2 linked regions of the Thermococcus kodakarensis KOD1 genome follow. The protein of the gene in region 2 binds, or shares a complex with, the protein of the main gene of each other region. Links are inferred from orthologs where the notes say so. Each region holds a gene or a part of one and is shown on either strand. Other genes may lie near its edges.

What was found. The genes of interacting proteins can lie anywhere in the genome.
Region 1: the proteins of rnhB (region 2) and TK_RS02635 are in contact, whole or in part, in a crystal structure (PDB 3P83), measured with the Archaeoglobus fulgidus proteins. The link is inferred for Thermococcus kodakarensis KOD1 from one-to-one orthologs. Residues at the interface, in WP_010878125.1 of Archaeoglobus fulgidus: Ala74, Ile178, Ala179, Ile183, Arg190, Ser195, Asn196, Leu197, Arg198, Gln199, Lys200, Thr201, Leu202, Asp203, Phe205; in WP_010877842.1 of Archaeoglobus fulgidus: Val39, Ala42, Asn43, Val44, Ala45, Met46, Leu125, Asp168, Ser194, Asn218, Tyr219, Pro220, Ile237, Leu238, Ala239, Pro240, Arg241, Ile242, Glu243, Ser244.

What each region holds. Positions count from the first base shown.
Region 1 is NC_006624.1:455,358-459,776, reverse strand. Bases 1,058-3,847 are described here. They hold TK_RS02635 (DNA polymerase sliding clamp), read right to left. Parts: upstream 2,933-3,847; coding sequence 2,183-2,932; downstream 1,058-2,182. Other genes in these bases: TK_RS02625 (immunoglobulin-like domain-containing protein), read right to left, coding at 3,504-3,847; TK_RS02630 (transcription factor S), read right to left, coding at 3,108-3,440; TK_RS12105 (hypothetical protein), read right to left, coding at 2,935-3,111; TK_RS02640 (hypothetical protein), read right to left, coding at 1,586-2,152; TK_RS02645 (peroxiredoxin), read right to left, coding at 1,058-1,294. Outside these bases: TK_RS02655 (transcriptional regulator), read right to left, coding at 1-52; TK_RS02650 (GNAT family N-acetyltransferase), read left to right, coding at 99-632; more of TK_RS02645, read right to left, coding at 644-1,057; more of TK_RS02625, read right to left, coding at 3,848-3,932; TK_RS11880 (immunoglobulin-like domain-containing protein), read right to left, coding at 3,938-4,219; TK_RS12005 (hypothetical protein), read right to left, coding at 4,268-4,419.
Region 2 is NC_006624.1:700,910-705,468, reverse strand. What follows is about bases 438-3,367. They hold rnhB (ribonuclease HII), read right to left. Parts: upstream 2,281-3,367; coding sequence 1,594-2,280; downstream 438-1,593. Other genes in these bases: TK_RS03975 (metal ABC transporter ATP-binding protein), read right to left, coding at 3,103-3,367; TK_RS03980 (metal ABC transporter permease), read right to left, coding at 2,285-3,106; TK_RS03990 (dolichyl-phosphate-mannose--protein mannosyltransferase), read left to right, coding at 438-1,625. In the rest of the region: TK_RS03995 (methyltransferase domain-containing protein), read right to left, coding at 1-153; more of TK_RS03990, read left to right, coding at 213-437; more of TK_RS03975, read right to left, coding at 3,368-3,894; eif1A (translation initiation factor eIF-1A), read left to right, coding at 4,072-4,425; TK_RS03965 (serine protein kinase RIO), read left to right, coding at 4,458-4,559. UniProt on the Methanocaldococcus jannaschii protein: Endonuclease that specifically degrades the RNA of RNA-DNA hybrids.

The sequences.
Region 1 (4,419 bases), 250 kb from region 2 along the record:
CTGCGCCTCTAAGTATCGCTTCAACGGTCTTTATGAGCCTCTCCCTTTCCATCGTTTTTAAATACCCATAACACCTTAATAAATTTAAGGTGTGGTCGATGCGTCCCGTGGTGGTAAAGGGAAAACTGGTCTCGCTGGCTGTCCCAACCAAAGACGATGTGAGGAGGGCCTGGCTCTGGTACAACGACCGCGATGTGAGGAGGTTTTTAAGCGATCCGGATGGGCTGTTCTTTTTTGAGGACGAGCTTGAGTGGTACGAGGCTATGCGGAGAGGAAAGCGCGAAAACAGGGTCTTTACTGTTTTAGAAAACTCGTCCAAAAGCCCGGTTGGCTTTGTAGGCCTGCACAGGATAAACCACAAAGACGGTCACGCCGAGCTGGGATACTTCATAGCGAAGGAGTACTGGAACAGGGGCTACGCCACCGAGGCGGTTGGACTGGCCCTAAAATACGCCTTTGAATGGCTGAATCTCAGAAAGGTCTACGCCCGGGTCTATGAGCCAAATACAGCATCAATCCGCGTCCTGGAAAAGAACGGCTTCGAGCTTGTGGGCAGGATGAAGAAGCACTCCCACATACCTGGCTACGGGTTCGTGGATGAGCTGATATTCGAGAAGTTCAGAGAAGAATAAGGGAAAGAAGCTCACTCGAGCTTCTTGTAGCAGAACCACCAGTCGTAGCACTCGATCTCGCCCTTGGCCTTGGCCTCTTCGCGCTGCTTGACCTCGTCGACGGTGCTGGCAGGCGGGACGATGGCCTTATCGCCGATGAGCTCGTTGTTCGGCCACTTGTGCGGAAGGGCGACTCCCTTCTCGTCGCTGACCTTGAGGGCCTTGACGAGCCTGAGGATCTCGTCCCAGTCCCTGCCGACCTCGGCCGGGTAGTAGACGATGGCCCTTATGATGCCCTTGTCGTCGACGATGAAGACAGCCCTAGCGGTTATGGTGGCGCCGCTGGGTATCATGCCGAGCTTGTCGGCGAGCTCACCGCGGTCGTCGGCTATGACCGGGAAGGTTATCTCCTCGCCGAGGTTCTCCTTGATCCACTCCATCCACTTGATGTGGCTGAAGACCTGGTCAACGCTGAGTCCGATGGGCTCGACGCCGAGCTCCCTGAACTGGTCAACCCTCTTCTGCATGGCGTAGAACTCGGTCGTACAGACCGGGGTGAAGTCAGCCGGGTGGCTGAACAGCACGAACCACTTGCCCTGCTCGGCGAAGTAGTCCGGGAGCTTTATCACGCCGTGGGTGGTCTTGACCTCAACCTCTGGGAACTTTTCTCCTATGACGACCATCTTACATCACCTCTTTCTTTTTGTGTGTCGTCTTCACTATAAACCTGGTTGGTTCGAATATATAAAGCTTTCGGTTTGGTTTCGGGAACAAATTTGACGGAAAGACAAATCAACGTGAACATCTGTTTTATAAACGTCTAAATCTGGATTCTTAGATTGTCATAATTGGTCAGTTCTACCTAGATTGTGGGCATAATTTCAAAAAATGTGGCCATTGATAGACCTCAACATCCATTCATTTGGAGGATTGCTTTAGAGAATAAAAACTGGAGCAACTTAAAAGGACTTACTTTAGAGGAATATCCTTACTCTTCGTGCGGCCTCTCTCTCAACGAGGGCTCGCCCAATAACGGTGGGGATAATGGCCATATCTCCGGCCATAAACGGCCCATACTCTTTCATGTCCGGGCCAAGAACGGCTGGGAGGTCTATCTGGATAATGTAAGCTTCCTTTGGAACCTCCTTGGACCTGTACTCTGCCTCGGCTTCGCTCTCTTCCTGCGGTTGGACTTCCTCTGAAATTTCCGGGAGCTCTTCCCTCTCGATAAATGCTCTTATGACGTTGAAGAGCCTCTTTTCCTCGGCTGTCATCTCCGCGATTTTACCCTCGACTGCGAGATCAACTATCTTATGGAGTCTGAGCTTGATGATCTCCTTCATGAGGGACTCCGCTATCTTGAGCTGGGCGAGGTAAAGCCTTTCCTCGACGTCTTCTCCGCGTTCCCTGGAGCTCTCTGCGCTTAGCTTTAGGGCCTTTATCAGGCTGTCGAACTCAACGTAGAAGTCTTCGTCAAGTTCGTTTAAATCCGTACTTGAGAGCTCTGCCTCCAGGAGTTCCCTGAGCTTCACTATATCCACGTTCCCACCTCAAAAAAGAGTTGAGGGAGGTCACTCCTCAACGCGCGGAGCGAGCAGGAAGGTCAGTCTGCCCTCGTCTCTGATCATGTACTCCATCTGGAGCGGCATCTCGTTGCCGAAGCGGAGGATAACTTCGTCGGCCTTCCCGATGCCCTTGACCATGTCGCTGAGGTATCTTATGCCGTAGGCACTCTTGGTCTCTTCCTCGACTTCAAGGTCGAGAAGGCCCTCGTCCTCAAGGGTAAGCCTTATCTCGACCTCGTTGGTCTCGCCCTCGGCCTTCATTGTGAACTCGTTCTCCTTTGCTATGAACTTGATGGCGTCGCTGACGAGGGAAGCGTCCTTTATGCCCTCCTTGAGAACCTCACCGAGGAGGACTACCTTAGCCGTGAACGGGAGCTCGGGAAGCTCCAGCTCAAGCTCTTCCACATCTATCAGAGGGAGCCTGAATGTCCTCTTGGCGGTTCCCTCAAAAGTTATCTCAAGGAAGTTCTCGTCGCCCTTCCTGAGTATGAGGGTGTCTTTCGCCTTGCCGCGCTTGAGGATTTTCTTGAACTGGTCCATGTTGATGCCGATTGTCTCGGGCTCTTCGACCTCGTACTTGGAGAAGATGCTTTCGGGCAGGTTGAGGTCAATGAGAACGACCCTGCTCGGGTCCATTGCGCGCATGCTTATGCCTTCCTCAGTGAACTTAAAGGCGGCCTCGTCGATGAGGTTGCTTGCGGTCGCTATCAGGTCTGCAAACTCCTTGGCCCCGTCAAAAACAACTTCGAACGGCATTTTTATCCCTCCTTTTTAGCTGACTCTAATATCTGAAGCATGAGCCTAACCCTTTCTTTTCCACGGAATAAATAAGTCTTTCCATTGTCCGTGTCGGGTAAGCGGAGGTAGGCCTCCTCAAGCTCCTTGAGGGCCTTCTGGGCGAGCTTTCTCAGGGTTTCAAGCTCGACCTCGTTCACTCGTAGGCCCTCCAGGTATAGCCGCACTTGGTACACTTGTAGAAGATCGTGCTCGGCTCGTCTCCAGCCCTCGTCTGCATTTCCCACCAGTAAGCTGTGTCGTTGCCGCACTTGGGGCATGTGACCTTTGTCGTGGGCAGGGTCTTGAGGTCCTGCTCCACCACTATGATCTCCTCGTCCGGCTTGTGCTCGACTTTCTTGGTGATCTTCGTTTTCTCTCTGTCTTTCTCCTCGTCGAAGGGCTCTTCATAGCCACATGAGCGGCAGACCCAGACCTTCCTCTTCCTGTCTGGGAGCATCAGGTTCCCGCATTTCGGACAGAACTTCATCTCTCACCACCCCTTTAGCCGAGGGTTCGGTATGTTGAAAGAGGATAAAAAGTTTTGCTCCGATTATGACAGCAGATCAAACTCCAAGCTGGCGTTTACACAGCCCCTTGGCCAGCCGCAGATCTCCTTAACAATCCTGTATCTTCCCGGTGGCAGGTCCCGGAGTGAAGGGGCCCCTCCGACGGATTCATTTTCCAGCAGATACTTCAAACTGACTTTCTGCTCCCAGGACTGAAAGGGCATGAGCCAGTGGAGTACCGCAGGAAAGATAAGGCCAGTTCTAACCGGGGCCAACGTTCCGTTTTCTAAGCGGTAGAGATGGTAGCCCTCTCCGAATGAGATTGGCGTCAACCCAATGTTGCATGTCCTTAAAACTGGCTCTTCTCCGGGATGATAGCCACTCTTGTCAAGCCCCACGTAGAAGTGAGGTCCGGTAAGGCCCCAGACAAGGAGTATTATGAGGGTGCAGGCCGCCCCTGTCTTCCCCCTCATTGGGATCACCTGACAATCTCAAACTCGGCCGATAGAGTTATTTCGTTACTCCTGCTTTCACATTTGTCTCGATCAATGAGAACTGTTTTCTCTATTTTGTATCTACATGGCGGAAGTGGTTTGAGCTTTCCGAAGGCTCCGTCAGGGACGCGTATGACCAAGGGCACGGTTTGCGTCCAGTTGCCGCCCGGCGGTATCTGCCACCCGATACTTGTGAACGTGAAACCAGTTTCTATCTCTTTCCAGCTTCCGTTTTCCAGCAGGTATAATCTGTAAGGTGCGCCCACTATTATCGTCTCGCTCCCCGTGTTGGTTATGGTCAGGGTAAGGTTGTCTCAAACTTTGTATGCCTCCTTTTCGAGGTCCATAACGGCAGTCCCGGCCGTACAGGCTGCATTGTTCTCGGTTATCTCGCGGTTTTTGCAAAGTTCCACGTAAAAAACGCCGGAAAGGAGAAGAAAAACAACGATGAACACTAGGGGCCACT
Region 2 (4,559 bases):
GAACTTGTCCTTAGCCCTGATTCTGGCCCTGGCTATCTCCGCTATCAGCTCCCAGTCCTTACCAAGCCTGGCGCGGAGCTTTTTCTCGCTATAGCCCCTCTTTATAAGCTCTTCTGCCTCTCTGATCTTCTCCTCTGTGATTCCCTCGAGCATATTGGGAGGTTAAGAGAGAGGCTTAAAAACGTTGCCCGCCATGACCATTGGGGGTTAGAATGGAGCGGGAAAAAATAATCAGGGCGGTGTTTGTTGCGGTTGTTGCCCTTACCATGATCGGAACAATCTGGTATTCGTACAGTTTTGCATCGCGTCCGGACCTGAACGATTACATAGGAGACGAGGTCTGGTACGTTCCAGCGAGCAGAAACATCCTCCACAGGCTCGGCGTTGACGTCTTCTACATCCACAACGGCTCGTATGGCGTGAACGTTGTATTTTCAAACACGAGTGCAAAGATAAAAAATCTCGCCATGACGGATTGGGTTGCAGGGATCAACGATGCCAGATACAGGATGGAGTACAGGGAGTTTCCTGGAGTCTATTATGAGATACCTGCCGAGAACTACGAAGATTTTCTCCAGAGATTAAAATCAGACCTGCCAGATGGAAGCTACGATGTAATCCCCGGGTTCAGGTATCCTGACAAGGAGAACATACAGAACTACCTCAACACGGAGCACCCGTTCATGGGGAAGGACATCATAATGCTCTCCATGCTTCTCCTCGGGGACAGACCAATTGCCTGGAGAATCCCGGGAATAATAGCGTTTGCCCTCATTGAGCTGGCCGTTGTTCTTGCAACGTACAGAATAAGCAAAAGCTATCTTGCGTCCCTTATAGCACTTCTCTTCGTCGCGGCGGATCCAACGCTCCAGGCAACGGCTGTAACTGCGATGCTCGACATCCACGTGGCGTTCTTCGTTGCCCTCTTCGTCCTTGCCATCGTTTATGAAAGGAAACTCTCCTCCGCGGTGTTGCTGGGTCTAGCTGGAGCTACAAAGCTCAGCGGAGCCTTTGGATGGCCGGTACTTTTGTGGAAGTCTCTTAAGAGCGAGAACTCCTTTGTCAGGTTCTTTTCAGCGGTTGTTGTAATCCCGGGAATTGCGTTTTTAGTACCCGAACTTCCTGCAATAAAGGCGATGGGGTTCGAGAGGTGGCTCAACGAGTTCCTTGGGAGCTTTAAGTGGCACCTCAGCTACAAAGGTGCGAACCCAAACACATCTCCCTTCTGGGAGTGGTTCATAAACTACCGTCCGTTCCCGTTCCACTTTAACCCAAACGTCTTCGCGTCAACTGACCCCGTGCTCCTTATGGGAATGGTCGTTATGATACTGGCCCTGCCGTGGGTCTACAGGAAAAAGCCAGGAGTTAGCGAGCCCTTCTTTATTTTCTGGAGCACGGTTGGACTCTTCGCCCTCCAATACTTTCTCGGGGGAAAAACTCAGTTCAGCTTCTACGCCACGGTACTCGTTCCCCCGGCGGCTGTCTCAATGGGAGTCTTCCTGAATGAGGTAATAAGATGGGAGGCCTTCAGGGAGTCCCTAGCACTCTACAAGATAAAAGTCCTCGCGGCTGCCAGTTTTGCATGGAAAAAGCTCAGACCTTCCGAAAGTAGCGGTCAAGAGTAGCCTGCCTTTCTTCGGCCTTTTTCTCGCTCTCAACTTTTTCTGCTATCTTCTTCAGCGTCTTCCAGCCCTTCCTAACTATCGGCGGAAACTCACCGTGCTCCCGATAATAGTTCTCAAGAAAAGCCCTCGTTCTTGGGTCGCTTGGGTAGCCAGAGCCTATCTCCCCGTACTCTTCTTTGAGCTTTTCAACCGCCCTGTCCCTTGTAACCTTGGCGAGGATTGAAGCAGCTGAGACGACGGGAAAGATGTCGTCGGCCTTGTGCTTCGCAACGACTTCAGCCTCGAAGTTCAGCCTCTCCCCAAGCTCTCTCGCAAAGCGTTCCTCGTCAACGTCAGCCGCGTCAGCGTAGATTACATCGGGCTTTACCTTGAGCGAGTTCAGGGCCTTCGCGAAGTTCTCAACCTCGAACTCGTTGAGCGTGCCCTCCCTGGAACCAATGACATCGGGAGGCAATTCAAGAATTACATAATCATCTAAAACTCCGAGTATTTCATTGAAAAGCTTCTCCCGTCTCTTTGGTGTCAGTTTTTTAGAGTCCCTGACCTTCAGTTCTTCGAGCTTTGGGAGGCTATTCTCATCCACCACAACCGCCGCTATCACCATTGGTCCGATAACTGGCCCCCTCCCGGCCTCGTCAATGCCCGCTATCTTCATTGGTTCACCTCCTAAATAAGAGTGCACCATAGACAATGCCCAGCATTATCGTGGCTATACCACTTGGGGGTATGGCGGTGAAGTAGGCAAGAACCACTGAGGTAAGCTGGACGGTCAGAGTTAGGAGTAGACTTATTCCGAGAACCTTCCTGAAGTCAGAACTTACCATCAGCGCTATCGCACCAGGAAGGATCGCAACTACTTGGAGAGTTATCAGACCGACGGTCTGGACTATAAGAGCACCGATTACTCCAACGAGCACGTAAAGGATCGTGAGATACGCCCTCGCGTTGCCTCCGTAGCTCTCAACGCCTTCCATATCAAAGCTGATGTACAGGAAGTCGCGGTAGAGGAGCAGCAGAACGAAGAACACAACCGCCCCACCGACGATAAGAACCGTCAGGTCGTCCAGTGTGACGAGGAATATATCGCCGGTTAGATACGAGACTATGTTCTGGGTCAGCGGGAAGTAGGGTCTCGTAGCCATGACCTTGTAGAGGACACCGAAGCCGAGAACGGTGAGCCCAGCGACGAAGCTGGAAACTATACCGACAGCGGAGTCAGAAGTGAACCCTATCTTCTCCAGCTGGGCTATGAGGATGACCAGGAGCGTTGTCACTACTAAGGCCGTGAGAATGACGAGGCCGTAGTTATTAAGAAGAAGTGCCAGTATCATTCCCAGGACTGCACCGAACAGGAGAGCGTGGAAGAGGGCGTGGGTAAGGAAAGCAAGCCCCTTCGTGTTGATTATCGGGCTTAGAAGTCCGAGAAGGACGCTGACCATTATGCTCGCGAGGAGAGCCCTGATTAGAAACTCTGGAATCATATTTTCTCACCCCCGCGGTGGATGTGGAAGTCCCCGGTTATGCAGTAGACTTTTCCGCCGACCGGGATCACCTTTGCCATCGGGCCGTAGACAGACTTTATAACTTCGTCAGTGAGCACTTCCTCAGGCCTGCCGAAGGCTATCAGCCTCCTGTTTATGAGCATCACGAGATCCCCTATCTCGAGGAGCGGGTTGATGTCGTGTGTCGTGATTATCATCGTCACTCCCTTTTCCCGCTTTATCTTATCCAGAACGTTGGCAACCTCTGCCCTCGCGCTTGGGTCGAGTGCCGAAAGCGGCTCGTCAAGTAGGAGCAGCCTTGGATCGCTCATCAGTGCTCTCGCGAGGAGAACCCTCTGCTTCTGCCCGCCGGAGAGCTCGCGGAAGAGCCTGTCCCCAATTCCCCCGAGACCGACGAACTCCAGGACTTTTTCGGCTTTTTCTATTACCTCTCCGGGTATCCTGAAGTGGACGAAGCCCTTCCTGTAAACACCGCCCATGGCAACGACTTCAAGCGCCGTTAGGGGAACTCTCTCGTTTAGACTCTGGCTTTGGGGAACATAGCCTATAAGCTCTCTCGCCTCGCAGGGTGGTCTCTCAAATACTCTGAGCTCCCCAGTGTACTCTCTGTGAAAGCATGCTATAGTCTTCAGTAGGGTCGTCTTCCCCGCACCGTTTGGCCCGAGGAGGAGCAGTGTTTTTCCTTCCTCCAGGGTGAACGTTACATCGCTCAGGGCTGGCTGCCCGCTGTATAAGATCGTTAAATTCTCGGCTTCAACCGCTTTCATTTTTCCTCCCGTACTCACAATGTCCGGTTCTCTTTTAAACTTTGATGTGTACTAAGTGGACAGGATTGTGAACTCTCTTTGCAAAAATTTTTTAAAGTTCTATCCGTAGGGTCTTTGGAGAATTTTTGCAGGGCTAAGCTTATAAGCCCTAATCACGACTCACGGGAGGTGATGCTCATGGCTGGTAAAAAGAAGAACGACAGGCATGTTGAAGGTGATGAGGTAATTCGCGTTCCCCTTCCAGACAGGAGCAAGGGACAGCTCTTCGGAGTGATCGAGCAGGCCCTCGGAGCAGGATGGATGGACGTCCGCTGTGAGGACGGTAAGGTAAGGAGATGCAGGATCCCTGGCAAGCTCAAGAGGAGAATGTGGATGCGCGTTGGTGATGTGGTTATCGTCCAGCCCTGGCCGGTCCAGAGCGACGAGCGCGGGGACATCGTCTATCGCTACACGAGAACCCAGGTTGACTGGCTCCTGAGGAAGGGTAAGATAACCCAGGACTTCCTCAGCGGCGGCGAGCTCCTCTTCTGAGCCGCTTTTCCATCAATTAGCAGGGATGGACAATGAGGGAAGAGTTCCTTGACAGGGAAATCGAGGAGATGCTCGGCCTCAGGGAGAGAAGAGAGAAGGACAGCGAGCTCTACAAGATAGCCAACGAGGTCTTC